Regions from separate parts of the Kitasatospora sp. NPDC058190 genome, predicted to be linked through region 1. Evidence: riboswitches for the same ligand, from Rfam matches in the RefSeq annotation. Region 1 holds a riboswitch; the other holds the start of a gene.
The links. Region 1 has a riboswitch for thiamine pyrophosphate ahead of ACFVWU_RS00645 (purine-cytosine permease family protein). Riboswitches for the same ligand answer to the same signal wherever they lie in the genome.
Positions count from the first base shown of each region.

Region 2: linked by a shared signal. The riboswitch ahead of thiO (glycine oxidase ThiO) and the one ahead of ACFVWU_RS00645 (purine-cytosine permease family protein) in region 1 are both predicted to bind thiamine pyrophosphate.

Region 1 covers NZ_JBHVVI010000001.1:142,463-156,826, forward strand. Annotated here, with positions in the region: gene ACFVWU_RS00640 (glycerophosphodiester phosphodiesterase) at 1-583, opposite strand, end outside; gene ACFVWU_RS00645 (purine-cytosine permease family protein) at 663-1,961, opposite strand; TPP riboswitch at 2,068-2,216, opposite strand; gene ACFVWU_RS00650 (S1C family serine protease) at 2,660-4,339, shown strand; tRNA gene ACFVWU_RS00655 (tRNA-Ser) at 4,403-4,490, shown strand; gene ACFVWU_RS00660 (MFS transporter) at 4,661-5,992, shown strand; gene ACFVWU_RS00665 (FAD-binding oxidoreductase) at 5,989-7,353, shown strand; gene ACFVWU_RS00670 (hypothetical protein) at 7,809-8,138, shown strand; gene ACFVWU_RS00675 (pyridoxal 5'-phosphate synthase) at 8,598-9,374, shown strand; gene ACFVWU_RS00680 (DMT family transporter) at 9,390-10,454, opposite strand; gene ACFVWU_RS00685 (hypothetical protein) at 10,670-11,905, shown strand; gene ACFVWU_RS00690 (long-chain fatty acid--CoA ligase) at 12,112-13,773, shown strand; gene ACFVWU_RS00695 (PAS domain-containing protein) at 13,831-14,364, opposite strand, start outside.
Region 2 covers NZ_JBHVVI010000047.1:5,863-20,226, reverse strand. Annotated here, with positions in the region: gene ACFVWU_RS21865 (anthranilate synthase family protein) at 1-1,831, opposite strand, end outside; gene ACFVWU_RS21860 (class II 3-deoxy-7-phosphoheptulonate synthase) at 2,137-3,471, shown strand; gene ACFVWU_RS21855 (bacterioferritin-associated ferredoxin) at 3,673-3,972, shown strand; gene bfr (bacterioferritin) at 3,969-4,448, opposite strand; gene ACFVWU_RS21845 (sulfite oxidase-like oxidoreductase) at 4,680-5,309, shown strand; gene pknB (Stk1 family PASTA domain-containing Ser/Thr kinase) at 5,322-7,100, opposite strand; gene ACFVWU_RS21835 (thiazole synthase) at 7,201-7,998, opposite strand; gene thiS (sulfur carrier protein ThiS) at 8,001-8,210, opposite strand; gene thiO (glycine oxidase ThiO) at 8,207-9,382, opposite strand; TPP riboswitch at 9,386-9,498, opposite strand; gene ACFVWU_RS21820 (NAD(P)/FAD-dependent oxidoreductase) at 9,627-10,829, shown strand; gene ACFVWU_RS21815 (Rv2175c family DNA-binding protein) at 10,946-11,311, shown strand; gene thiE (thiamine phosphate synthase) at 11,311-11,958, shown strand; gene ACFVWU_RS21805 (polyprenyl synthetase family protein) at 11,984-13,090, opposite strand; gene metF (methylenetetrahydrofolate reductase [NAD(P)H]) at 13,264-14,178, shown strand; gene ACFVWU_RS21795 (hypothetical protein) at 14,362-14,364, shown strand, end outside.

The DNA.
Region 1 (14,364 bases):
GCATCCGTTCGATCAGGAAGACCCGCTGGTACTCCGGTGCGGCGGCGGCCACCCGGTTCAGCGCGATCGAGGAGAAGCTCATGATCCGGGCGGACGGGCGGTCGCCCTCCCGGGTCGCGCCGATCTTGAACCGCTCCAGCATCCGCAGCAGCTCGGCCTCGACGCGGCCGCGGAAGCGCACCGGGTGCTTGGTCTCGATCGCCAGGTCCACCGGGCGGCCGCAGTCCACCACCAGCTCCAGCAGGCGCTCCAGCCGCAGCACGCCGCGCAGCTCCGGGTCGGTGCTGGGGCGGCCGGTCTTCCAGGCGCCAAAGTCGTACGCCTCCAGCTCGGCGAGGGTCATCGCGGAGACGGTGCCCTGGCCGTTCGAGACCCGGCCGATCCGGCGGTCGTGCACGCAGACCAGCTCGCCGTCGGCCGTCACCCGGACGTCGCACTCGACGGCGTCCGCGCCCTCGTCGAGCGCGCGCCGGTAGGCCGCGAAGGTGTGCTCGGGCAGGGCGTGCGAGGAACCGCGATGGGCGATCACCTGGACGGAGGGCGCGGTGCGCGCCGCCGCCGAGGACAGGTCTGGGCTGGTCACGGGCCCAACGATAGGCGGCGGAGGTGACGCGGGGGCGAAGACGGTCCCAACCTGCGGGGCCGGTTTCGCCCCCGGTGCCTCAGGCGCCGGCGGCGCGCCGGGTCAGCGGGGTGAGCGCCCAGGTGACCAGGGCCGGTACCAGGAAGGCGAACAGCGAGGCGGAGGTCCACTCCTGCGGGGTGAAGTGCAGGGCCCGCTGGGCCGAGGTCCAGAAGTCCGTCCACCAGCCGGCCACCGCGGTCGGCGCGATGAACTGGTAGACCGCGAAGCCCAGCACCCACGGCAGCAGCATCAGCCAGCGGGACGGCGCCTTCTCGGAGAGGTCCCAGCCGTGCCGGCCGGCCCCGAGGAAGTAGTCCACCGCCAGCACCGCGAGCAGCGGTACGAAGACCGAGCCGATCAGCCCGAGGAAGTTGCTGTAGGTGTCGGTGAACCTGTCGATCCGCAGTGCCAGCACGGTGGTCAGCACGCCGATCCCGCCGCTCAGCACCCGGCGGTCCACCCGCGGCAGCAGGTTCTGCAGCGACATCGCGGTCGAGTACACGTTGGCGAAGGACTGGTCGGTCTCGCGCAGCACCAGCACCAGCAGGAACAGCCAGCCGGCCCAGACGCCGAGGAAGGAGTCGAAGATCCGGCTCGGGTCGCCGTCGGACTGCAGCAGCGCCATCAGGCCGAGTACGTAGCACCAGACCTGGGCGACGGTGTAGCCGGAGAAGCTGCCCCAGAAGGACGAGCCCGCGGTGCGCGAGTGCCGGGTGTAGTCGGCGGCCATCGGGACGAAGGAGATCGACACCGCGATCATCGCGTCGGTGGCGCCCAGGAAGCCGTGCCAGTTGCCCGCGCCCGGGTCCGGCACGCCCTGACGGCCCAACTGGACGGTGAAGTACACCAGCGCGACCGCGACCGCCCCGGCCACGAAACGGCGCAGCACCGCGATCGCGCCCAGCGGCCAGATCGTCAGCGCGGTGGTCAGCGCGCCCGCGGCCAGCACGAACAGCCAGCGGTAGCCGGTGGTGTGGGCGACGGTCTGGGCGCCCGCCGAGATGGTCAGCAGCTCGAACACGCCCCAGCCGATGCACTGGACGATGTTCAGCACGGTCGGCAGGTAGGACAGCCGGGTGCCGAACAGCCCGCGCAGGTTGGCCATCGCTGGGGCGCCGGTCCGGGCGCCGATCAGCGCGGCCACGCCGAGCATCGCGGTGCCGACCGCCGTACCGGCCACGATCGCGGTCACCGCGGCGGCCAGCGACAGCTCGCTGCCCTTCTCGCCGAGCACGCTGGCGGCGGTGGAGAAGCCGATCAGGCTGACGCCCAGGTTCATCCAGAGCGCGAAGTGGTCCCGGAAGCGCAGGGTGCGCGGCGGCTCGGTGTCCAGCACCAGCGGCGCCTCGACGCGCCCGTCGGTGCCGGGGGCGGTCGCGCCCGCGGGACGATCAAGGAAATCCTTGGACGTGGGCGCGTTCGAAGAAGAGGATGGCGAAGCAGGCGGCATGGCCGATACTCCCTACGCCGGCATTACCCGGACAGGTTCCGGCGGTCAGCGCCCCCTCGACGGTTCGCCGGTGTCCCGCTTGGCGTACGGTCGACATGCGCACTCTCAGCCTGGTCGGTCCAAGCTCCCGCGTGTCAGTTTGGAGCGACAGGCTAACCGGCACGGGTACGAACGCCAAAGGCCACGGGGTGTGCGGTCCGCATCGCGGAACGCCCGGGCGGAGGGAGGGGGGCTCCCCGACCGTCGCCGTCATCGCCGTCGTCGGTGTCGGCTAAGGATTCTTATGAGTTCTTCAGAGGGGTCCTTACGGCAATCGAATCGACGGTGCGAAAAACTATGGTCCTTGGTTCTGTCAGCTATGGAGGTCGTCCGTGAGCACCGAGCGCGAGGTTGGGCCCACCGGGCCGCAGGGGGAGCAGCCCGCGGGCCCCGAGGAGGCGGCTGGGTCCGTTTCCGACGGCACCGCTCAGGGCGGCCACAAGCCGACGATGGCGTTCAGCCGGGTCCCCGAGCCCGAGGCCGCGCCGGAAGCCGCTGACGCGGTGTCGGCCGCCGCCGCGGGCGACGGCGGGCACAAGCCGACGATGGCGTTCAGCCGCGTCCCGGAGCCGGAGACCGCGCCGGAGGCCGGGCCCGAGCCGGTCGAGGCCGCCCCGGCTGCGGCCGCCCCGGCCGAGGGTGGTCACAAGCCCACCGTGGCCTTCACCAAGGTCCCCGCGCCGGAGGCCCCGGCGGCGCCCGCCGCCGAGGAGCACGCCGTCGACCCGGTCACCGGCTACATCGACGCCCCGCCGCCGGTCCTGCCGCCCGCGCCGCCCGTCGCGCCCGCGCCCGCAGCCTCCGCTGCTCCGGCCCCGGCCCCGGTGGCCCCGGCCCTGCCGCCGGCCGCCAACCCGTACGCGACCCCGTCCCACGGCGTGCCCGCCGCCGGTGCGCAGGAGCCGTACGGCGCGGCGCCCGCCGGTGCGCAGGAGCCGTACGGCCACCACCCGTTCGGCGCCGGCCAGCCGGTCGGCGGCTGGGGCGCCGCCCATGACGCCACCTCCGGCGGTGCGGGCTACCCCGGCGGCCCCGGAGTCCCCGACTACCCCGGCGGCCCGCTCGGCTACCCGGCCGACCACCCCGGCGGCCCCGGCGGCCCGCGCAAGAAGCGCGGCGGCCTGGTGGCCCTGCTCGCGGCCGTCGCGCTGGTCGCCGGTGTGGCCGGCGGCGCGATCGGCGTGGTCGCCACCAACCACACCAGCAGCAGCAGTTCGGCGGACGACCACAGCAGCACCACCATCCAGGCCAGCAACACCCAGAAGAACGAGCCCGTCCCCGGCTCGATCGCCGCCATCGCGCAGAAGGCGCTGCCCAGCGTCGTCACCATCAAGGCGCAGAACAGCTCCGAGTCGGGCACCGGCACCGGCTTCGTCTTCGACACCGAGGGCCACATCCTCACCAACAACCACGTGGTCGCGCCGGCCCTCAACGGCGGCAAACTGACCGTCAAGTTCGCCGACGGCACGTCCTACAGCGCCTCGGTGCTCGGCCACGCCGACGGCTACGACGTCGCCGTGGTCAAGATCGACAACCCGCCGAAGGGCAAGCTGGCGCCCCTGGCGCTGGCCGACTCCGACAAGGTCAACGTCGGCGACACCACGATCGCGATCGGTGCGCCGTACGGCCTGGAGTCCACCGTCACCAGCGGCATCGTCAGCGCCAAGGACCGCCCGGTCGCCTCGGGCGACGAGACCGGCTCGCAGGCCTCGTACATGAACGCCCTGCAGACCGACGCCTCGATCAACCCCGGCAACTCCGGCGGCCCGCTGCTCGACTCCAGCGGCGCGGTGATGGGCATCAACTCGGCGATCCAGTCCAACGCCTCCGCCAACGGCCGGGCCGGCAGCATCGGCCTGGGCTTCGCCATCCCGATCAACCAGGCCAAGTGGGTCGCGGACACCCTGATCAAGACCGGCAAGCCGGTCTACGCCAAGCTCGACGTGCTGCGCAACGACGACTACAAGGGCGACGGCGCGCAGATCCAGACCCGCGACATCCAGGGCCAGCCGGCCGTCACCCCCGGCGGCGCGGCCGACAAGGCCGGCCTCAAGCCGGGCGACGTGATCACCAAGCTCGGCGGCGCGCCGATCGAGAACGGCCCCGCCCTGGTCAGCCGGATCTGGACGCACAAGCCGGGCGAGACCGTGGACGTCGAGTACACCCGCAACGGCCAGACGTACACCACCAAGGTCACCCTCGGTCAGCGCGACGGCGACCAGTGACCCTCGGGAGCGCGGAATCGTGTGCGCCGAAGCCCGCCGGACCCGTTAGGCTGACCTCCGCCTGGAGAGCTGCCCGAGCGGCCTAAGGGAACAGTCTTGAAAACTGTCGCATGGTGACCCCATGCCGTGGGTTCGAATCCCACGCTCTCCGCCGGTAGGAGAACCACCTGCTCAGGGCGGGTGCCGAGACCACTCGGCACCCGCCCTCGGTGCTTTCCGGAGCGGCGGCGGCCGGGGTCGTCCCTGAAGCCGGTGGGCCGGTGCTTCGCCGGTGGGCCGTGCTTGCCCTCGACCAGGTCGAGGGCCCTAGCGTCCCCCGGCATGACCACCGCCACCACCGCGCGGGCGCCGCTGCCCGGTCCGTACCTGCTCTGGCTGGCCGGCGCCCAGGCCGGGCTGCTGGGCGATGCCGCGCTGTACTTCGCTCTCGGCTGGGCCGCCTCCGCACACGGCGGTGGGGCGGCCGGGTTGGTCCTGACGGCGATCACCGTCCCGCGCACCGTGCTGGTCCTGCTGGGTGGTGCGGTCGCGGACCGGTTCGGCGCCCGTCGGGTGATGCTCGCCGGGGACGCGGTGATGCTGGTCGCGACAGCCGCGCTGGCGGTCGCGGTGGGCGGCCGGGGTACGCCGCTCTGGCTGCTGGTCGCGGCGGCGGGCGTGATCGGGACGGTCGACGCGTTCTACCTGCCGGCGAGCGGATCGATGCCGCGCCGCCTGGTGCCCGTCGACGGGCTGCCCCGGGCGCTCGCGCTGCGGCAGGCCGGCGGGCAGAGCGCCGCCCTGCTCGGGGCGCCGCTCGGCGGCCTGCTGGTCGCCGTCGGGGGGTTCGCCGGCGCCGCGGTCGCGGACGCGGTGAGCTTCGGGGTCGTCCTGCTGGTCCTGCTGAGGGTCCGGCCCCGGGAGGACGCCGCCGGTCCGGCCGCACCGAGCGGGCTGCTGCGGGAGGCGGCGTCCGGGGTCCGGCTCGCCCTGCGCGACCCGCTGCTGCGGGCCGCGCTGCTGCTCACCGGGGCTGCGGCCGGGGGGTTGCTGCCGGTGGTGTCGCTGCTCGGGCCGCTGCTCGCCCGGGCGCACGGCTGGACGTCGGGGACGGCCGGACTGGTGGCCGGCGGACAGGCGGCCGGGGTGCTCGCGGTGGCGAGCCTGGTCGCCTGGCGCGGTGCGCTGCCCCGGGCGGGGGTCGGGGCGGCGGCCGGGCTCTGCACGGCCTCGGTCGGCATCGCGCTGCTGGCGCTGTCCCCGGTGCCGGCGGTGGCGGTGGCGGGCAGCGCGGTGACCGGGGTCGGCTCCGGGCTGTTCGCCTGCCACCTCGGGCCGCTGGTGCTGGGCGGTGCTCCGGCCTCCCATCTCTCCCGGGTGCAGGCGCTGTTGACGCTGGTGCAGAGCGTCGCGCTGGTGCTGGCCAACGGACTGCTCGGCCTGCTCGCCGACCGTGGGGGTGCGGCGCCGGCCATGCTCGTGTGTGCCGTCGCCTCGGGGGCGGCGGGCTTGGTGGCTCTGGTGACCCGGACCTTCCGCCGGGCGTGCCCCGGGGACGTGTCCGGTCCCGTCCGGAGGCGCCCGGCACCCCTCGAGGCCCACTTGCCCGCCCCCTCCCCGCCGGGCAGAGTGCGGAGGTGGGGGCGGTCGGGCGGCGAGTGGAGGCGGCGATGAGTGATCTGACGGACCGACTGGCGCAGGGCCTCCCGGCGGAGGCCGTCGTGGTGGATCCGGACGTGACCGCGGCCTACAGCCATGACATGGCCGGGTTCTGCGCCGCCGGTGCGCCCGCGGTGGTGGTGTTCCCGGAGACGGTGGAGCAGGTGCAGCACGTGCTGCGCACCGCCACCGGGCTGCGGGTGCCGGTGGTGCCGCAGGGGGCGCGGACCGGGCTGTCGGGGGCGGCGAACGCGGTGGACGGCTGCATCGTGCTGTCCCTGGTGAAGCTGAACCGGATCCTGGAGATCGACCCGGTGAACCGGATCGCGGTCGTGGAGCCCGGTGTGGTGAACGCCGAACTGTCCAGGGCGGTCGAGGAGCTGGGGCTGTCCTACCCTCCGGACCCGTCCAGCTGGGAGTCCTGCACGATCGGCGGCAACATCGGCACCGGCGCGGGCGGGCTCTGCTGCGTGAAGTACGGGATCACCGGCGAGTACGTGCTCGGGCTGGACGTGGTGCTGGCGGACGGGCGGCTGCTGTCCACCGGGCGCCGGACGGCCAAGGGGGTGGCCGGGTACGACCTGACCCGGCTGCTGGTCGGTTCGGAGGGGACGCTCGGGGTGGTGGTCCGGGCGGTGCTGGCGCTGCGGCCCGTGCCGGCCCCGCAGCTGGCGCTGGCGGCGGAGTTCCCGAGCGCGGACGCGGCCGGTGCGGCGGTCTGCGAGGTGATGGCGCGCGGGCTGACGCCGTCACTGATGGAGCTGATGGACGCGGTCTCGGTGCGGGCCGTCAACGAGCTGGGGCGGATGGGGCTGCCGGAGTCGACCCAGGCGCTGTTGCTGGTGGCCTTCGACGGGCCGGACCGGGAGGCCGAGTTGGCGCGGGTCGCCGAACTGTGCCGGGAGGCCGGGGCGACCGAGGTGGTGCCGGCCGAGGACCAGGCGGAGTCCGACCTGCTGCTCGCGGCCCGGCGGCTGGCGCTGCCCGCGTTGGACCGGCTGGGCACCACGATGATCGACGACGTGGCGGTACCGCGTTCCCGGCTGGCCGAGATGCTGAACGGGGTCGCGGCGATCGCCGAGCGGCACGCGCTGACCATCGGGGTGGTCAGTCACGCCGGGGACGGCAACACCCATCCGATCGTGATCTTCGACGGCTCGGACGAGGAGCAGACGGTACGGGCCCAGCGCTCCTTCGACGAGATCATGGCGCTCGGACTGGAGCTGGGTGGCACGATCACCGGGGAGCACGGGGTGGGGCTGCTCAAGCGGGACTGGCTGGCCCGCGAGCTGGGGCCGGTCGCGCTGGACCTGCAGCGGCAGCTGAAGGCCGTCTTCGACCCGTTGGGGATCCTCAACCCGGGCAAGATGGTCTGATTTTCCGCACTCTTCGGTTCGCACCGGTCGAGCCCCTTCTGCTCGAATTTCCAGTACGACTTTCAGATGGTCTATGAATGGCCGGAAAAGTCGACACGGAAGGGTGGGCGAACTTTTCGGGGGCGCGTTCGCGGGCGGACTGCGCCGGGGTGGTGAGCCCGGTGGTTCGCGCGGCATCGAAGCGCCGTTTCCCGGGGGGTGTCGTCCGGCCGCCGTCCGGGCGAAATGCCAGGTGGGCGAGGGTGTGCCGGTGCGCTGTCCGGATTCGTCGCCGTTATGCGCGGCTCGGGTGGATATCACGCTAACGGGCGAAAACTGCTCCGTCGGCTGGTGCTTTGTCGATTTGTTGCGGAAGTCTGTCTCCCGGCGTCGCAGCCTGCAGGTGTTCGTCTGGCCGGCGAACTCCCGCATCCCGAGCTCGACATTGCACGATTAACAGCTTCTTGGAGGCTCACATGGCTCGCATCAACACCCGCCGGGTGGCCGGGTTCCTACTCGCCGCCCCGCTGGCGGCCGGCCTGCTGCTGGCGGGTGCCGGTGCCGCGGCCGCCGACAACGGCGCGGGTGCCGCGGGCGGTTCCAACGCCGGCGTGGTGTCCAACAACGGGACCGGGAACGTGTTCGGCGGGGTCGACGGCAACTACGTCTCCACCCAGCAGACGGCCACCGGCTCCGGTGCCTCGAACCAGAACAACACCCTCGCGTCGAAGGACAACGCGGGCAACATCCTGGCCGGCCAGGGCAACAAGAACATCAACGTCATCTTCGCTCCGATCTTCCGCTGACCTCCCCGGGCACCACCGACGGCGGGGGCGCCGGAGGTGGACGACCGCGGGTGAGCTGAGCATCCGCGAAGGGGTTCGAAGCGGTTCCCGGGCGGGCCTTCGTCCGGGTGCGGATCGGACAGAGCGCTTTGACCGGCCAAGCGGAAAGGGTCGCCGCGAAACCGGCCTCGTGGGCGGTGCCGCCATCGGCACCGCCCACGAGCGCGTCCGGGGCCCGGTCCGAAGCCTCCGGGCGGCGCGAAGCCCCGGTCCGCACGAAACCCCCTTCGTACGGAGTCGCCCGCCCGTACGAGGCCCCGGCCCGTCCGAGCGGCCCGGATCCGTTCACCGAGGGCCCGCGCCCGGAGCCGTCGGTCCACGGCGGTACGGTTGCGCTCCGACAGCGCACCACGTGCCCGGGCCCGGAACGGACGGCCCGGCCGGCGCGACGACCGCGGCAACCGGAAGGAAGGGCGCGCGATGGCGGCGGAGGACGAGGGCCTGACCGGCCCGGACGGAGCCAGGCCAGCACCGGAGCCGGAGCCGGAGGTGTGCCCGGCGCCGCTGGACGAGCACCGGCCCGAGCCGAGATCCGTCCCCGAACTGCTGCTCGGCCGCCCGCCGATGGCCCGCCCGCTGCCCTTGTTCGACCACGAGGCCGCCCCCGCCGAGCCCGGCCCGCTGTTCGTGGACTGGCTCGCCACCGCCCTGGACGCCGGGGTGCTGGACCCGCAGGCCTTCACCCTCTCCACGGTCGACGCGGACGGCATGCCGGACGCCCGGGTGCTGGTGCTGCGCGACGTCGACGCGGCCGGCACCGGCTGGAACTTCTCCGCCGCCGCCGACAGCCCGAAGGGCCGTCAGCTCGCCGGCCACCCTGCCGCCGCGCTGTCCGTCTACTGGCCGCAGCTGGGCCGCCAGGTGCGGGTCCGCGGCAGCGTGGAGCGGGCCGCCGACCTGGTCGCCGCCGCCGAGTTCGCCACCCGCTCGCCCGCCGCCCGGGTCGGCGCGCTGGTCGGGCGGCAGAGCGAGCCGCTGGGCGCGCTCACCGAGTACGACGAGGCGGTGGCGGTCGCCCGTCGCCGGCTGGAGGCCACCCCGGACGCCGTCGCGCCCGGGCACGCGGTCTACACCCTGTGGGCGCACGAGGTGGAGTTCTGGCAGGGCGACGCCCAGCGCCGGCACGTCCGGCTGCGCTACACCCGCACCGGCCCGGTCCACAGCCCGGAGTGGTCGCGCACCCTGCTCTGGCCGTAGCGCCCTGAACGCGCCCTATCGCCGTCCGGTCAGCGTGGCCCCCACGCTGGCCGCCACCACGCAGCCGATCCCCGCCAGCTGCGCCGCGCCCAGCAGTTGGCCGAGCACCACCAGCCCGACCAGCGCGCTGACCGCCGGCTCCAGGCTGACCAGCACGCTGAACACCCGCTGCGGCATCCGGCGCAGCGCCGTCATCTCCAGCGCGTACGGGATCACCGGCAGCAGCAGCGACACTCCGGCCACCGCGGCCAGCAGCACCAGCGGCGAGGCGCCGGGCGCGGTCAGCCCGTCCCAGGCCTCGCCGAGCCCGAACGGCGCCAGGGTCAGCGCGCCGACCGTCATCGACACCGCGAGGCCCTGGAAACCCTGGAAGGCGGCGCCGACCTTGTCGGTGAACAGGATGTACGCCGAGTAGCAGGCGGCCGCCCCGAAGGCGTACAGCAGGCCGACCGGGTCGAGCGAGCCGCCGCCGTCGCCCTCGCCGAGCAGGGTCAGCAGCGCCACCCCGGCCGCGGCGAGCAGCGCCCAGAGCAGGTGGCTGGCGCGCCGGGCGAAGACCAGGGCGACCGCGAGCGGGCCGAGGAACTCGATGGTCGCGGCGGTGCCCATCGGCAGCCGGTCGACCGCCCCGGCGAACAGGAAGGTCATCCCGGCCGAGGCCATGCCGAGCAGCGCGGCCGCGGCGAGGTCGCGCGGGCGCTTGTCGCGCAGCTTCGGCCGGGTGGCGGCGAGCAGGATGACCGCGGCGAAGCCGAGCCGCAGGAAGGTCGTGCCGCTGACCCCGAGCGGGCCGAAGAGCGGCTTGGACAGCGCGATGCCGGTCTGCACCAGGAACATCGCGGCCAGACAGAGAAGCGGCGCCGGGATCCTCTCCGGGCGCCGCAGGACCTTGCCGAACCGGCCGGTGGATCGGCCGGGGTCCACCCCGGGGGGTGCCGCGGAGCCGGACTCCCCACCTCGTCGCCAGCTGCCCCGCTCGCCGGCAGGCTCGCCCTTGGGGGCGGGCGGCATGGCAAGGGCCTCGGCGACGGCGGCGGCCGAGGTGGGGGCAGCGGTTTCGCTGGTATGGGAGGTGGGCATGCTAACGAGTTTGCCGTAAGGAGTGCTCAAGCAGCAAGCTCGTTACAGGAATCGTGACGGATGCGGACGGGTACGCCCGAAAGGGTGTACTCGCGCGGGGCCCGTGGCGTGGCGCGCAGGCTCTCGGCAGCTCCCGGGCGTCGATCACCCGCCCGGCCAGGCGTCTGACCGCCCGTCGGTAGGGTGTCCCCTCGACCAGCACGAGGGGGCGGCGGATGCCGAACGGCCAGGAACACGGAGGCGCGTACGGGTACGGCGTCGCGCCGCAGCAGAACCCGTACGGGCAGGGGGCGTACGCGCCGAACCCGTACGCCCAGCCGCTCCCAACGCCGCAGCAGCCGTATACGCCCCAGCAGCCGTACGCGCCGCAGCAGCCGTACGGCGCTCCGCACCCCGCCGCCGCCCCGCACCCCGCCGCCGCCCAACAGCCCTCTGCGCCGGCCCGGTTCAGCGCCCCGCCGCGACCCGGCGGCCTCCCCGGTCCGATGCCGCGCCGCAACCGACTCGTCGTACTGCTCCAGTTCCTCCTGCAGTGGATCTACGCCCCGCTCTGGATCCTCGGCCTGGTGGTCGTCTTCGTCGTCGTGATCCTCTCCGACTACAGCGGAGGCGGCCCCGAGTCCGACGGCTGGCTGCGGGTCAACCGCAGCTTCATCCCGCCGCGCCGCATCCGGGCCGAGCTCACCGGCCGCCCCGAGGACTGGGAGCGCTACGTCACCCCGCTCCTCGAGCGCCGCATCGCCGCCGCCGAGGCGACGCACGCGGCCGGCGGCGGCGACGTGCAGCTCGACCTCAGCCGCGAGCTGTCGGTCGGACTCGCCGTGCGCCTCTACCGGGGCCTCGGCGCGGCCGGCGTGAGCCGGGTCGCCGAGCGGCTCGGCTGGCAGGGGGCGCCGTCCGGCACCGATGCCGAGCGCGTCCGGCTGGTCCGCCGCTTCCCCGCCCCGGCCGGCCTGATCGCCCCCTCCCCGCAGGACCCGCCGGCCGCCCCCGGCACCCCGTGGGGCCCGCAGCCGGGCCGGTTCGCGCCGCTGCTGCCCGTGGTCTTCCTGCTCCAGATCGTCTACGTCCCGGTGTACGGCCTGCTCACCTTCTGGGTGAACCGCCCCGAGCCCGACTACTGGGAGCGCTGGGGCGCCCGCTGGACGGTCGGCCCGCGCGCCTTCCGCGCCGAGTTCACCCACAGCCCCGCCGCCTGGGACCGCCACGTCCGCCGCATCCTCAAGCGCGACACCACCCGCGAACTCGGCCGCACCGCCGACAGCTACGGCCGCCTGCTCGCCCCCGACGGCACCTTCCTGCGCCGTGTCCACCTCCACCGCGCCACCTACCGCGGCGCCGGCGCCCACCGGGCCCTGAGCATCGCCGCCGAACAGGGCTGGACCCTCGACCCCGCCTACACCCCCGACCCCGCCAACTCCCTCCGCCTCTGCCGCCCCGACCACCGCTGAGCCACCCGGGCCCGGCACCGAGGCCGGTCGCGCCGGGCCGCGGCGACGGTTGTCGGGAGAAACCGGGGCGAATCAGTGATCCGTGCAACGGAGTCGGGATGCTGACAGCGGGCGGGCGGGGCGGCACAATCGGGCACGTCCATGCGCATTACCGACCGGTAGGTGTGCCGTGGGCGCCGCCAGTGCCGCCAGGTCGAGGAGGACCCGTGTTCAGCACGATGCAGGACGTACCGCTCACCGTCACCCGGATCCTGGAGCACGGGTCCACGATCCACGCCCGCTCCACCGTCACCACCTGGGACGGCACCGGTCCGGTCGTCCGCAACTACGCCGAGGTGGGCGCCCGCGCCGCGCAGCTCGCGCACGCGCTGCGGGACGAGCTCGGGGTGACCGGGGACGACCGCGTCGCGACCCTGATGTGGAACAACGCGGAGCACCTGGAGGCGTACCTCGCCGTCCCCGCGATGGGGGCGGTGCTGCACACGCTCAACCTGCGGCTGGCCGGCCACCAGCTGTCGTTCATCGTCAACCACGCCGCCGACCGCGTGATCATCGTCAACGGCAGCGTGCTGCCGCTGCTCGCCGCCGTGCTGCCGGAGCTCGCGCCCACGCTCAAGCACGTCGTGGTGGCCGGCCCCGGCGACCGCTCGCTGCTGGCCGGCTTCACGGGCGGCGTGCACGACTACGAGGAGCTGATCGCCGACCGGCCCGTCGACTACCCGTGGCAGCGGGACATCGACGAGCGCCAGGCCGCCGTGCTCTGCTACACCTCGGGCACCACCGGGGACCCGAAGGGCGTGCTCTACAGCCACCGCTCGATCTACCTGCACTGCATGCAGGTCAACACCGGCGACAACTTCGCCTTCACCCCGCGCGACACCGCGCTGCCGGTGGTCCCGATGTTCCACGTGAACGCCTGGGGCATCCCGCACGCCGCCTTCATGTCCGGCGCCAACCTGCTCATGCCGGATCGTTTCCTCCAGCCCAAGCCGATGGCCGAGATGATCGCCGCCGTCCGCCCCACCGTCAGCGCCGCCGTCCCCACCATCTGGAGCGGCCTGCTGGACGAGCTGGACGCGGGCGACTACGACACGTCCAGCCTGCGGATGGTCGTCATCGGCGGCAGCGCCTGCCCGCCCTCGCTGATGAAGGCCTTCGACGAGCGCCACGGCATCCGGGTGCTGCACGCCTGGGGCATGACCGAGACCTCCCCGCTCGGCTCCTTCGCCCAGCCGCCGGGCGGCCTCACTCCCGAGGAGGAGTGGCCGTACCGGATCACCCAGGGCATCTTCCCGGCCTCCGTCGAGGCCCGGCTGATCGGCCCGGGCGGTGAGCGGATGCCGCACGACGGCGTCGCCGCGGGCGAGCTGGAGGTGCGCGGCCCGTGGATCGCCGGGGCGTACTACGGCGGCGCCGGGCAGGACCCGGTCCGCCCGGACGACAAGTTCTCCGAGGACGGCTGGCTGCGCACCGGCGACGTGGGCACCATCACCGCCGACGGCTACCTGACCCTCACCGACCGGGCCAAGGACGTGATCAAGTCCGGTGGTGAGTGGATCTCCTCGGTGCACCTGGAGAACCAGCTGATGGCCCACCCCGAGGTGGCCGAGGCCGCCGTGGTCGCCGTCCCGGACGAGAAGTGGGGCGAGCGCCCGCTGGCCACCGTCGTGCTGCGCCCCGGCGCGACCGTCGGACCGAAGGAGCTCCGGGCCTTCCTGGCCGAGCGGGTCGCCTCCTGGGAGCTGCCGGAGCGCTGGGCGATCGTCGAGTCGGTGCCGAAGACCTCGGTCGGCAAGTTCGACAAGAAGGTGATCCGGGCCGGCTACGCGGCCGACGAACTGGACGTCACGGTGCTCGGCAAGGAGTAGCGAGGCGCGACGGCGAGGGCCGGCCACCCCGATCGGGGTGGCCGGCCCGCGCCGTGCTCAGCCCGCGGCGGCGACGCCCGCCTCGCCCATCGCGCCCATCCGTCCGAGCAGGTCGACGATCCGGGACTGGACGTCCTCGCTGGTCGAGCGCTCGGCGAGGAACAGCACCGTCTCGCCGGTGCGCAGCCGGGGCAGTTCGCGCGGGTCGAGGTCCACCGAGGTGTAGACCACCAGCGGGGTGCGGTGCAGTCGGTCGTTGGCGCGCAGCCAGTCCAGCAGGCCGACCCGCCGGCGGCGGATCTGGAACAGGTCCATCACCACCAGGTTGGGCTGCACGCTGGCGGCCCGGGCGACCGCGTCGTTCTCGTCCGTCGCGTGCTCGACGTGCATGCCGCGCCGCTCCAGGCTGCTGATCATGGCGGCGGCGATGTCCGGGTCGCCCTCGACCAGCAGCACGCGCGGGGCGTGGTGCTCGCCGTCGCGCGGCGCGAGGGCGCGCAGCAGCACGGCCGGGTCGGCGCCGTACGCGGCGTCCCGGGTGGCCTGGCCGAGGCCGGCGGTGACCAGCACCGGGACCCGGTTGTTGAGCGC
Region 2 (14,364 bases), on a different contig from region 1:
GGCCGCGCAGGGCGTGGACGTCGCCGGTGACGGCGTCCCGGGCGACCTCGACGCCCTCGGCGGCCAGCCGGGCCGCGTCGGCCTCCGAGCAGCGCGCGGTGAAGGTGTTGTAGAAGCCGACCGTGCGCTTGCTGCCGAACAGGTCGATGGCCTCCTGCGCGCCCTGGTACGGGACGGCCTTGCGGCCGAGCGCGAGACCGAGCTCGGCGGAGAGCAGCTGGTGGCTGAGGCAGACCGCGAGCAGCGGCGCGGTGCGGGCGCCTGAGCGGACGGCGGCCAGGGCGTCCGCGACGATCGGGCGCAGCACCGCCATCTTGGGGTCGTCGGCGAGCGCCGGGTCGCCCGGGCCGGGGCCGAGCACCAGCGGGCCGCGGTGCGCCGCGACCAGCTCGCGCAGGCCCGGCTCGTCGAAGCGGACCACGGTGACCCGGTGGCCGAGCGAGGTCAGCAGGTGGGCGAGCATCGAGGTGAAGGTGTCCTCGCCGTCCACGACCAGGGTCGGCTCGGCCTCGGTGACCTCGGACGGCGACTGCATCCGCAGCCAGAACGGGGCGAGGTCGGCCCGGCGGGCGTCGAGCGCGGCCTGCACCCGGTGGTCGTCGGCGAGCCGGGGCCCGGTGGAGCCGGGCAGCCGGACGGGGGCGGGCCGGGCGCCGATGGCGGTGAGCACCCCGGCGGCCTTGGCGTGGGTCTCGGCCACCTCGGACTCCGGGACGGAGTGGCGCACCAGGGTGGCGCCGACCCGGACGACCAGCTGCCCGGTGGCCGGGTCGATGTCGGCGGTGCGGATGCAGATCGGCGAGTCCAGCAGCTGCCCGCCGCTGGCGGAGCGGCCGATCAGGGCGAGCGCGCCGGAGTAGTAGCCGCGCCCGGCGGGCTCGTAGCGCTTGATCACCCGGGTGGCGTTCTGCACCGGGCTGCCGGTGACGGTGGCGGCGAACATCGTCTCGCGCAGCACCTCGCGGACGTCCATCGAGGTCTGCCCGCGCAGCTCGTACTCGGTGTGGGCGAGGTGGGACATCTCCTTGAGCCGGGGCCCGAGCACCTGGCCGCCGAGGTCGCCGACCGTGCACATCATCTTGAGCTCTTCGTCGACCACCATGGTCAGTTCCTCCAACTCCTTCGGGTCGTGCAGGAACTGGAGCAGCGAGTCGAGGTCGGCGCCGCCGGCCGGATAGCGGTAGGTGCCGGAGATCGGGTTCATCACGACGGTGCCGCCGCTCTGCCGGACGTGCACCTCGGGGGAGGCGCCGACCAGCACGCGCTCGCCGGTGTGGACCAGGAAGGTCCAGTACGCGCCGCGCTCCTGGTCCAGCAGTCGCCGGAACAGGGAGAGGGCCAGCTCGGGGGAGAAGGCTTCCAGCGTGGCGTGGAAGTCGCGTCGGATCACGAAGTTGGCGCCCTCGCCGTTGCCGATCTCGTCCTCGATCACCCGGCGGACGATGGCCGCGTACTCCGCGTCGTCCACGTCGAAGGCGCCGCCGGTCAGCGAGACCGGCAGCTGCGGCAGGGCGGCGGTGAACTCGGCCAGCGGCAGGGCGTGCTGCTCGGTCACCGAGAGGGCCTGGAGCGGGGTGCCGTCGTCGTGCGCCTCGAAGCCGCGCTCGCGGATCTGGCGGTACGGGACGAGCGCGAGCAGGTCGTGGACCGGGCCGGCGGACGGGATGCCGGCGCGGACCGGCAGGTCGGCGAGGCGGTCGTAGCTGCCGACGGTGCCCAACAGCACCTCGACGGTGTCCGGGGCGTGTCGGGGGGTGCGGCGGTGCAGCAGGGCGAAGGCGGGCGCGCCGGGGGCGGTGAGGCGGGCGAGCAGCTCGGCAGGGGTGGTCACGAGTACGGCTTCCTTCCGGGAGGAATGTCGAGGGCGGTGCTGGGTTCCGCTCCAGGAGGGCCGTCTCTGCCTCAGACGTCGACGGCCGCCCCGAGGGGCGGCCGTCGTGTTCGTCTAGGAACGCGCGAGCTGTGGGCCACCCATGGGGGAGGCCCACCACCAGGAGTGGGTGTGGGGCGCGTACATGGGTCGAGCGTATCGGATACTGCCGAGCGGGTGACGGTGCACGCGGCTTTGTCCGAGATATGTCTCATCCCTCGGGCAATCGGCACGAATCGCTCGCGTCACCCCGTAGCCTTGGCGTTGTGACCGTGACGAATCTCCACTCCTGGCAGTCCCTGCCCGCGGTGCAGCAGCCTGAATGGCCGGACCAAGAGGCTCTGCGCAAGACCCTTGCTGAGCTCGCCTCCTATCCGCCCCTCGTCTTCGCCGGCGAGTGTGACCAGCTGCGCGCCCGGCTCGCTGCCGTGGCGCGTGGGGAGGCGTTCCTCCTCCAGGGCGGCGACTGCGCCGAGGCCTTCGACGGCGTCTCGGCCGAGCACATCCGCAACAAGCTGAAGACCCTGCTGCAGATGGCCGCCGTGCTGACGTACGCGGCCTCGGTCCCGGTCGTGAAGGTCGGTCGGATCGCCGGTCAGTACTCCAAGCCGCGCTCCAAGTCGACCGAGACCCGCGACGGCGTGACCCTGCCGGTCTACCGCGGCGACTCGGTGAACGGCTTCGAGTTCACCCCCGAGTCCCGCATCCCGGACCCGGAGCGCCTGAAGCGGATGTACAACGCCTCCGCCGCGACGCTCAACCTGGTGCGCGCCTTCACCACCGGTGGTTACGCCGACCTGCGCCAGGTGCACGCCTGGAACCAGGACTTCGTGCGCAACTCGCCGGCCGGCCAGCGCTACGAGCAGCTCGCCCGGGAGATCGACAACGCCCTGGCGTTCATGAACGCCTGTGGTGTGGCGCCGGAGGAGTTCAAGACCGTCGAGTTCTTCTCCTCGCACGAGGCGCTGATCCTCGACTACGAGACCGCGCTGACCCGCGTGGACTCGCGCACCGGCGAGCTGTACGACGTCTCCGGGCACATGGTGTGGATCGGTGAGCGCACCCGCCAGCTGGACCACGCGCACATCGAGTTCGCCTCCAAGATCCGCAACCCGATCGGGGTCAAGCTGGGCCCGACCACCTCGGTGGACGAGGCGCTCACCCTGATCGAGAAGCTGGACCCGGAGCGCGAGCCCGGCCGCCTCACCTTCATCACCCGGATGGGCGCGGGCAAGATCCGCGACCACCTGCCCACCCTGCTGGAGAAGGTCACCGCCTCCGGCGCCCAGCCGGTGTGGATCTGCGACCCGATGCACGGCAACACCTTCGAGGCGTCCAGCGGTCACAAGACCCGCCGCTTCGACGACGTGCTCGACGAGGTCAAGGGCTTCTTCGAGGTGCACCGCGCGCTCGGCACCCACCCGGGTGGCATCCACGTGGAGCTGACCGGCGACGATGTCACCGAGTGCGTCGGCGGCGGCGACGAGGTCCTGGTGGACGACCTGCACCAGCGCTACGAGACGGCCTGCGACCCGCGGCTCAACCGCAGCCAGTCGCTGGACCTGGCGTTCCTGGTGGCGGAGATGTACCGCGGTCAGTAACGAGTGGGGCCGCCGCCCCGCCCTGAGGCGAGCGGGCGAATCACTGTGACGAAAGCCCCTCCGGATTCGGGATTCCCGAGCCCGGAGGGGCTTTTTCGTACCCGGATCGGCGGGTAAGGTGAGGCTTAGTGAACTAAGGCGAGCCTTAGTCAAGATCCACTCTGCGTGCTTCGGCCGCGCTTCACCCCGGGAGAGACCTCGATGTACGTGTGCATGTGCCATGCGGTCACCGAGGACCAGGTGAAGAAGGCGATCGACGGGGGTGCCAGCACCCCGCGCCAGATAGCGAAGGGCTGCAAGGCGGGCACGGACTGCGGGTCCTGCGTCCGCCGCATCCAGGCGCTGCTCGGTGAGCACGGCGCCCGGCCCTGCCCGACCGCCCGACTGGCCGCGAAGCTCGGCCTCGCCGACGCGGAGGTCCAGGACGTTCCCGCGCCGGCCGCCCCGAAGCCGGCCCCGACTGCCTCGATCGCCCCGGTGGTCCCGCTGCGGGTGGCCTAGGACTCCGGCTGCTCGATCACCTGGGCGATGTAGAGCGCCTCGCCGAGTTTCTCCAGCAGCTCCAGCTGGGTGTCGAGGTAGTCGATGTGGTGCTCCTCGTCCGCCAGGATGTCCTCGAAGATGTTCGCCGAGGTGACGTCGTTCTTGGCCCGCATCACCACGATCCCGCGCTTGAGCCGGTCGATCGCCTCGACCTCGATCTGGCGGTCGGCCTCGAACATCTCCTTGACCGTCTGGCCGATCCGGACGTGGAACAGCCGCTGGTAGTTGGGCAGCCCCTCCAGGAACAGGATCCGGTCGGTGAGCGTCTCGGCGTGCTTCATCTCGTCGAACGACTCGTGCCGGGTGTACTTGGCGAGCTTCGTCCACCCGAAGTTCTCCTGCATCTTGGCGTGCAGGAAGTACTGGTTGATCGCGGTGAGCTCGGCCGTGAGCTGCTCGTTGAGGAACTCGATGACCTCCGGGTCGCCCTGCATGGTGCTGCCTCCCTGCGCTACGTCCTGCGGTGAGTCCTGCGCTGCGCATCCTGGCACCGTATTGGGAGGAAATTCCAGTAAGTTCACACTCACTAGGACATGTGGCGGAATGTCCGATTCGGGGTGAAGTCGGAGGGTGGGTGATCGACCATTGGCCCGTATGGGCAGGGCGTGAACCGCGCGTGAAGGGGCGCGCGCCAGAGCTTGTCCGCCGTCTGTCACCATGGAGCCATGGGTCAGTCCGAACAAGAACCGTTTCCGCCGTCTGACCCGAGGCTCCCCCCGGGCCAGCGCGTGCAGCGCGGCTGGCCTGCCCTGCACTACGGGCCGGTGCCCCGCTTCAAGCCGCTGACCTGGGACCTCCAGGTGTTCGGCGCCACCGCCTCGGCGGAGAAGCACAGCTGGGACTTCGAGGCCTTCACCGCCCTGCCGCGCACCACCGTGGTCGCGGACCTGCACTGCGTCACCAAGTTCTCGCTGCTCGGCAACGAGTGGACGGGTGTGCCCGCCGCCACCCTGCTCGACCTCGTTCCCCCGGCGCCCGGCGTCACCCACGTCATGGTCTGGGCCGAGTACGGCTACAGCGCCAACCTGCGGCTGGCCGACTTCGCCGACGAGCACACCCTGCTCGCCACCCACCGCAACGGCGAGGCGCTGACCGCCGAGCACGGCTTCCCGGTCCGGCTGGTGGTCCCGCGGCTGTACGCGTGGAAGGGCCCCAAGTGGGTGCGCGCGGTGGAGTACATGCGGGCCGACCGGCGCGGCTTCTGGGAGGAACGCGGCTACCACAACCTGGCCGACCCCTGGCGCGAGCAGCGCTACTCCTACCAGGAGGAGCCCGGCGACGGGCCGCTGCGCTGAGGCCCGGCCCGGTCAGAAGAACGAGAAGGTGACCGTCACCACGGTCTTCTGCGGGCGCCGCTCGCCGGCCGCCGGGGACTGGCCGCTCACCTTGCCGATGCCGAGGGTCCAGTCGGTGGCGGCCTTCATCGTGAATCCCGCCGCCTGCAGCGCCTTCTGCGCGTCGTCCCGGCTCATCCCGGTGACGTTCGGGATCGCCACCATGCCCTTGCTGACCACCAGCGAGACCGCGGCGTTCTCCTGCAGCTGCTGTCCGGCGGCGGGCGAGCTGCTGATCACCGAGCCCTCCGGCACCCCGTCGTCGTAGGTCTCGGTCACGGTGCCCCTGGTCAGCTGGGCGGCGGCCAGCGCGGCGGCCGCGTCGTCCGCGCTCTTGCCGGTGACGTCCGGTACCGCGATCCGCTTGGGGCCTTTGGAGACGGTGACGGTCACCGCGTCGCTCTTGCGGGTGCGCGCGCCCACCCCGGGGTCGGTGGAGATCACCTGCCCGGTCGGGACGGACTCGCTGTACGCCTCGACGAACCTGCCGTGCATGCCCTCCGCGTCCAGGATCCGCTGCGCCTCGCCCCGGTCCTTGCCGAGCACGCCCGGCACCGAGCCGTACAGTCCCTCGGAGATCCCGTACGTGGCGCCGCCGACCGCCAGCACCAGGGCGGTCAGTGCGGCCGCCCAGATCATCGGCTTGCGCGGGAGGCGGCGCAGCCGGCCCGGCCGGCGGGTCCGCACCGGGGTTGGCTCGTCGTACGGGCGCGGCTCGACCAGCAGCTGGTCCATCAGCTCCGCCGGGACGTCCAGCACGCTGGTGCGCTCCGGCGGCGGGGCGTCGGCGGTCCGGGGCAGCGGCTGGATCACCGAGGTCGGCTCGCTGGTCGGGTAGCGCGGGCTGGGCCGGGTGGAGGCCGGCGGTTCGGCGTCCAGCTCGGCCGGGGTGAGGGTGCGGCGGACCCGCTGGACGGCGGCGAGCAGTTCGACCGCGTCGTACGGGCGGGCGTCGGCGGCCCGGGCGCAGGCGCCGGCCACGATGGCGTCCAGCGCCGGGGTGACGGCGGGGGCGACCAGCGAGGGGGCGGGGACGTCCTCGTGCAGGTGCTTGTACATGACCTGGACGGGGTTGTCGCCGGTGTGCGGGCGGCGGCCGGTGAGCATTTCGTACAGCAGGATGCCGGACGCGTAGACGTCGACCCGCTGGTCGGTGGGGGCGTCCGGGAGGATCTGCTCTGGGGCCAGGTAGGAGACGGTGCCCATCACGGTGCCGCCGGTGGCGGTGCTGGTCGAGGTGGGCGCGCCGTCGGCGCTGCCGAGCACCCGGACCAGGCCGAAGTCGGCGACCTTGACCAGGCCGCTCTCGGTGATCAGCACGTTCTCCGGCTTGACGTCCCGGTGGACCAGCCCGGCCCGGTGGGCGGCGCCGAGGGCGGCGAGCACCGGCTCCAGGACGTCCAGCGCGGCCCGCACCGACAGGGCGCCGCGGTCGCGCAGCAGGTCGCGCAGGGTGCGGCCGGGGACGTACTCCATGGCGAGGAAAACGTTTCCGCCGTCCGCGCCCTGGTCGAAGACGTTGACCACATTGGGGTGGGTGAGCTTGGCGACCGCCTTGGCCTCGCGGATGAAGCGGGCGGTGAAGCCCTCGTCCCCGGCCAGCTGGGGGTGCATCACCTTGAGGGCGACCACCCGGTCCAGCCGGGTGTCGGTGCCCCGGTACACGGTGGACATCCCGCCGGTCGCGATGCGCTGCTCGACCCGGTACCTGTTGTCGAGCAGGGTACCGATCAGAGGGTCGTGCAAAGCCATGTCCACCCGGGGGAGTCTAGTGGTGAAGCCGCGCGCCGGACCCGGAGGACACCTCCTCCGGGCCCGGCTGTGCCCGGCTTGTGACACGGGGCACCCGGTCTCAGAAGGCGGGCCGCTCCCGGGTGTCCAGGGCGGCGCGGCCGGCCATCGCGGAGGAGGCCTCGGCGTGGAAACGACGCGGGATGCGGCCGGCCCGGTGGGCGAGCCGGCCGGCCTCGGCGGCGTGCCGCATCGCCTCGGCCATCAGCACCGGGTCCTGAGCACGCGTCACCGCGGAGGCGAGCATCACCGCCGCGCAGCCCAGCTCCATCGCCAGCGCGACGTCGGAGGCGGTGCCGGCGCCCGCGTCCAGGATCACCGGGACGCCCGCGCTCTCCACGATCAGCTGGAAGTTGTGCGGGTTACGGATGCCCAGACCGGAGCCGATCGGCGAGCCCAGCGGCATGATCGCCGCGCAGCCGACGTCCTCCAGCTTGCGCGCCAGCACCGGGTCGTCGTTGGTGTACGGGAGCACGGTGAAGCCGTCGTCGACCAGGGTCTCGGCGGCGTCCAGCAGCTCGATCGGGTCGGGCAGCAGGGTGCGCTCGTCGGCGATCACCTCCAGCTTCACCCAGTCGGTGCCGAGCGCCTCGCGGGCCAGCCGGGCGGTCAGCACGGCCTCGCCGGCGGTGAAGCAACCGGCCGTGTTGGGCAGCACCTGGATGCCGTTGCGGGTCAGCACGTCCAGGACGGAGCCCTGGGTGGTGGCGTCGACCCGGCGCATGGCCACCGTGGTCAGCTCGGTGCCGGAGGCGAGCAGCGCGCGCTCCAGGACCTCCAGACTGGGCGCGCCGCCGGTGCCCATGATGAGCCGGGAGGAGAAGGTCGTCCCGGCGATGGTGAGAAGGTCGTCGGCCATGGTCAGCCTCCCTGGACGGCGGTGAGGATCTCGACCCGGTCGCCGGTGTTCAGCGGCGTGTCGGACCACGAACTACGGGGCACCACGGCCTCGTTGAGGGCGGCGGCGACGCCCGTGTTGGCCTTGCTGACGGTGGCCACCAGCTCGGCGAGGGTCGTGGTGGCGGGCGTCCGGCGGGGCTCGCCGTTGACGGTCAGGGCGATCTCGGTCATGCGGAGGCCTTCGTGGTGGAGTGGTCGGGGGAGAACCGGGCGGGCGTGAACGGCCTTGCGAGGTCAGGGACTTCGCCGGTCGCCAGGTACTCGGCGACCAGGTCGGCGGTCACCGGGGTGAGCAGCACGCCGTTGCGGTGGTGGCCGGTGGCGGCGACCAGTCCGGGCAGCGGGGTCGGGCCCAGCAGCGGGGCGTTGTCCGGCGAGCCGGGGCGCAGCCCGGCGGAGGTCTCCACCAGCGGGAGTTCGGTGATACCGGGGACCAACTCGTGAGCGTCGCGCAGGAGTTCGTACACCCCGCCGGCGGTGACGGTGGTGTCGTAGCCCTGCTCCTCGGTGGTCGCGCCGATCACCAGCTCGCCGTTCTCGCGCGGCACCAGGTACACGTGCTGCCCGCGCACGACCGCACGGACGTTGCGGGAGAGGAACGGCCGGTAGGCGTCCGGGATGCGGAGCCGCAGCACCTGCCCCTTCACCGGGCGGATCGCGGGCAGCACGCCCTCGGGCAGGCCGGGCAGCCGGTGGCTGTGCGGGCCGGCGGCGAGCACGATCTGATCGGCGGTCACCGTCTCCCCGGTGCTGAGCCGGGCGCCGACCGCGCGGCCGTCCTCGACGAGCAGCTCGACGGCCTCGGCGCGCCGACCGACGACGCCCGCGCGCTCACCGGCCAGCAGCAGTGCGGTGAGCAGCCGCCGGGGATTCACCTGGTGGTCGTTCGCGACGTGCAGGCCGCCGCGCACGCCGGGGGCCAGCATCGGCTCCAGCCTGCGGGCCTCCCGGCCGGTCAGCCAGCTCGACTCCAGGCCGAGCCGCTGGTGGAAGGCGTGCAGTTCGCGCAGTTCCTCGCGGTCGTCGGAGTCCAGTGCGACGGCGATCGTGCCGCACCGGCGGTAGCCGGTGTCCTCGCCGCCGCTCGCCTCGGTGAGCTCGGCGGCGAAGGCCGCGTACCGCTCGTTCGAGGCCATGCCGAGGCGCAGCAGCGGCTCCTCGCCGTACTGCAGCTCGGTGACCGGGGCGAGCATCCCGGCCGCGACCGCCGCCGCCCCGCCGCCGGGGGAGGGGTCGACCACGATCACGTTCCCCAGCCCGCGCTGCGCGGCGCGCCACGCGACGGCGAGGCCGACGATGCCCCCGCCGATCACCAGCACGTCGGCGCGGTCGCCTGATGGCAAGCGTGACAAAGCTGCTCTTCTCCCTTCGCCGGTATGACCCGGATCAGGTTCGGACGGTCGCGGGCCGTGCCAGCCCGCCTCTCAGCCCGGTACGCCGGGCTCCCGTGTGGTGCACCCACCTTAACGCCGGGGGTCGGCCCGGCCGAAGGGCCGTGTGAGGGGTGGGACGGGTGAGCAGGGTGGTTGCCGCCGGGCCCGCCCGAAGGGCGGACGGCCGCCGGGTGCCGCCGCGGCGCTGAGTACAGTGACGGGCGTGGCAGAGCTGAGCGGAACGGATCAGGTGGTCGTCGTCGGGGCCGGGCTGGCCGGGGCGCAGTGCGCCCTGAAGCTGCGGCAGGGCGGCTGGCGGGGGCGGATCACCCTGGTCGGCGAGGAGCCGCACGCGCCGTACGACCGGCCGCCGCTCTCCAAGGACGTGCTGCTCGGCAAGGTCGACGCCACCACCCTGGACATCGACTACGGGCCGCTCGGCATCGAGCTGCTCACCGGTCGTCGCGCCACCGGTCTCACCCCGGGCGTGCTGCACACCGACGGCGGCGACCTCCCGTACGACTCGTTGGTGATCGCCACCGGCGCCACTCCGCGCGCCCTGCCCGGCGCCGAGCGCGCCCACCTGCTGCACACCCTGGACGACGCCCTGGCGCTGCGCGCGCTGCTGCGCCCCGGGCTGCGGCTGGTCCTGGTCGGCGCGGGCTGGATCGGCGCCGAGGTGTCCACGGCCGCGCGGCAGGCCGGCTGCGAGGTGACCGTGGTGGAGGCCGGCCCGGCGCCGGTGCCGGGCGCGCTGCCGACCGGGGTCGGCTCGGCGATGGCGGCCTGGTACGCCGCGGCCGGGGTCGAGCTGCGCTGCGGGGTCGGCGTGGCCGCCGTCGAGCCGGGCGCGGTGCTGCTGGCGGACGGCTCGCACCTGCCCGCCGACGAGGTGGTGGTCGGCGTCGGCGCCCGGCCCGCGACCGGCTGGCTGGCCGGCTCGGGCGTCGAGCTGGACGAGGCCGGGTCGGTCCTGGTGGACGAGCGGCTGCGCACCAGCCTGCCCGGGGTCTTCGCGGCCGGGGACTGCGTCAGCTACCCGTCGGCCCGCTCCGGCGCCCGGCTGGCCGTGCAGCACTGGGACCACGCGCTGCAGTCCGGTGAGGCCGCGGCCGCCGCCGTGCTGGGGGCGGACGCGCCGTACGACCCGGTGCCGTACTTCTGGTCCGAGCAGTTCGGCCGGATGGTCCAGTACGCCGGCCGGCACGCCGAGGGCGACGAGCTGCTGTGGCGCGGAAGCCCGCAGGACGCCGCCTGGTCGGTGCTCTGGCTGCGCGACGGGATGCCGAGCGCGCTGCTGGCGGTGGACCGGCCGCGCGACCTGACCCAGGGGCGGAAGCTGATCGAGCGCGGGGCGGTGCTGGACCCGGCCCGCGCGGCGGACCCGTCGGTGCCGCTGAAGGCTGCCACCAGGTAGGGCCCGTCTTCAAACCCCCGTCGTCCGCCCGGAGGGCCGCCCCGCAGGCGAGGGTTTGAAGACGGGCCCTCGGGGGCCGTGTGCGTGGCGGGGGGCTGAGGTGGCAGTCTGGTGCCGTGAGTGAGATCGATGCCAAGACTGAAGCCCTGGTCCCCGAGTGGCTGTACCTCCCCGACATCTCCGAGCGGTGGGGTGTGGTGGTCACCGAGGTCCGCAACATGGTCAAGCACGGTGACCTGATCGCGGTCCGCCGCGGCCCCAACAAGTCGCTGCAGGTCCCGGCGGCGTTCGTCGACGAGACCGGCCCGGTCAAGCACCTGGTCGGACTGCTGACCGTGCTGCGGGACAGCGGGTTCTCCGACACGGAGATCATCGAGTGGATGTTCACCGAGGACCCGTCGCTGCCCGGCACCCCGGTGCAGGCGCTGTGGGAGAACCGCGCCACCGAGGTCAAGCGCCGCGCCCAGGCCATGGCGCTGTGATGAGCGGCCTGCGCGCCCGCCTGGCCGACGCCCGGCTCTACCTGTGCACGGACGCCCGCCGTGAGCAGGGCGACCTCGCCGAGTTCCTGGACGCGGCGCTGGCCGGCGGCGTGGACATCGTCCAGCTCCGCGACAAGGGCCTGGAGGCCAAGCAGGAGCTGGCGGCCCTGGAGGTCTTCGCCGACGCCTGCCGCCGCCACGGCAAGCTGCTGGCCGTCAACGACCGCGCCGACGTCGCCCACGCGGCCCGGCCGGACGTGCTGCACCTCGGCCAGGACGACCTGCCGGTGCCGGCCGCCCGGGCGATCCTCGGCGAGGACGTGCTGATCGGACGGTCCTGCCACGCCGAGTCCGAGGTGGACGCGGCGGTCGCCGAGCCGGGCGTGGACTACTTCTGCACCGGCCCGGTCTGGCCGACCCCGACCAAGCCGGGCCGCCCGGCGCCGGGCCTCGGCCTGGTGTCGTACGCGGCGAAGCAGCCGACCGACCGGCCGTGGTTCGCGATCGGCGGGATCGACCTCGGCAACCTGGACGAGGTGCTGGCCGCAGGGGCCCGCCGGATCGTCGTGGTCCGGGCCGTCACCGCGGCGCAGGACCCGCAGGCGGCCGCCGCCGAGCTGTCCCGCCGGGTGCGCGCGGCGCTCTGACCGCCTCCGGGGCCGTCGCCGTCCGTCAGTACTTGCGGACGGTGGCGGCCTCGGCCAGTGCCAGCAGCACCGCACGGGCCCGCTCGTCGGCGAGCGGCGCCGCCTCCAGCGCGGCCAGCGACTGCCGCATCAGCTCCTCGATCCGGCGCTCCACCAGCTCGGGCGCGCCGCTGCGGGCGACCAGCTCGCGCAGCTCGACGACCTCCTCGGCGGCCAGGTCCGGCGCGCCGAGCCGGGCGTCCAGGTGCCGGGCGTCGGCGGGCGACAGGGCGTGCATCGCGTGCGCGACCAGCAGGGTGCGCTTGCCCTCGCGCAGGTCGTCCCCGGCCGGTTTGCCGGTGACGGCCGGGTCCCCGAAGACCCCGAGCAGGTCGTCCCGCAGCTGGAAGGCCTCGCCCAGCGGCAGCCCGAACGCCCCGAAGGCCTCGACCAGCTCCGGCCCGGCCCCGGCGAGCAGGGCGCCGACCTGCAGCGGTCGCTCGATCGTGTACTTCGCCGACTTGTAGTGCAGGACGGTCTGCGCGCGGTCCAGCGCGCCCTCGTCCGTCGAGTCGCCGGCCACCGGCTCCAGCACGTCCAGGTACTGGCCGACCATGACCTCGGTGCGCATCAGGTCGAACACCGGCTTGGCGGCCAGCACGGCGGCCGGGTCCAGTCCGGAGCGCAGGAACAGCTCGTCGCACCAGATCAGCAGCAGGTCGCCGAGCAGCACCGCGGCCGAGGCGCCGTACTGCTCGCGGTCGCCGCGCCAGCCGCTGTCCCGGTGCAGGGCCTCGAAGCGGCGGTGGACGGAGGGAAGGCCGCGGCGGGTGTCGCTGCGGTCCATCAGGTCGTCGTGCACCAGGGCGCTGGCCTGCAGCAGCTCCAGCGCGGCCGCCGCGTTGGCGATCCCCTCACCGGCGGCCGGGCCGCCGGCGCCGCGCCAGCCCCAGTAGCAGAAGGCCGGGCGCAGCCGCTTGCCGCCGTCCAGCAGGAAGTCGCGCAGCGCGTCGGAGACGGGCTCCAGCTGCGGCGAGATCTCGCCGAGCAGCGCGGACTGGCCCTCCATGAACGCGGCGAGGGCGGCGTTGACGCGCGCGCGGACGTCCTCCACGTCAATGGGGTTGGCCGGCCGGTTGCTGGACGAGGTCACGATGATGCTCCGCTGGTTCGCTGGGGTGCAGCAAGCGTAGCGGGGGAGCCGGGAACAGGCGTGCGAGCGGGATCCCGGGGCGCCCGGGAGGCAAGCGGAGGGGAGTCCACCTCTTGTCCCGCATCGTGGGATCGAGTTGCCCGGCCCCTTCGACCGCCGGATAACCTGCCAGCATGGCACTCGGCATCGCTTCCACGAGACCGGATCGCGCGCAGACGGTCCGCGAGCTCCTGGCGGCCGGAAAGCGCTCCTTCTCCTTCGAGTTCATGCCGCCCCGCAGCGAGGTCGGCGAGCAGAAGCTCTGGGACGCCATCCGTCGGCTCGAACCGCTGGACCCCAACTTCGTCTGCATGACGTACGGCGCCGGCGGCTCCTCCCGCGAGCGCACCGTCAACATGGTCGGCCGGATCGCCACCGAGACGACGCTCACGCCGGTCGCCCACCTGACCGCGGTGGACCACTCGGTCGCCGAGCTGCGCAACATCATCGGCCAGTACGCCGACCAGGGGGTGCGGAACATCCTCGCGGTCCGCGGCGACCCGCCCGGCGACCCGATGGGCGACTGGGTCCGGCACCCGGACGGCGTCACCTACGCGTACGAGCTGGTGGAGCTGATCAAGGGCATCGGTGACTTCTGCGTCGGCGTCGCGGCCTCGCCGAACCGGCACCCGCGCTCGGACGACTGGGACGAGGACATCCGGCACTTCGTCGCGAAGATCCGCTCCGGCGCGGACTACGCGATCACCCAGATGTTCTTCGAGGTGGACGACTACCTGCGGTTCCGCGACCGGGTGACCGCCGCGGGCTGCCAGACGCCAATCATCCCGGAGATCATGCCGGTGACCAACGCCAAGCAGCTGGAGCGCTTCCCGCAGCTCAGCGGCTCGGCCTTCCCGGCGGAGCTGGAGGCCCGGCTGCGGGCGGCCGTCGACGACCCGGCGGCGCTGCGGGCGATCGGCATGGAACACGCCACCGCGATGGCCGAGCGCCTGCTCGCCGAGGGCGCGCCCGGCCTGCACTTCATCACGCTCAACCACTCGACGGCGACGCTGGAGATCTACCAGAACCTGGGGTTGCACTGCCGTTAGAAGCCCTGGCGCTTTTTGGGCGAGTGTTCACGAGCCCGTCACCGTCTCGACGGTGGCGGGCTCGGTCGTGTGCGGCCGGTGCGGTCGGCGGCGGGAACGCGATGCGGTACCCCGGCCGTTGAACCGGTACAGTCGCCGCACACGCGCGGCGCGCGCGGGCACGCGACTGGAGGTAGCGCGCGGATG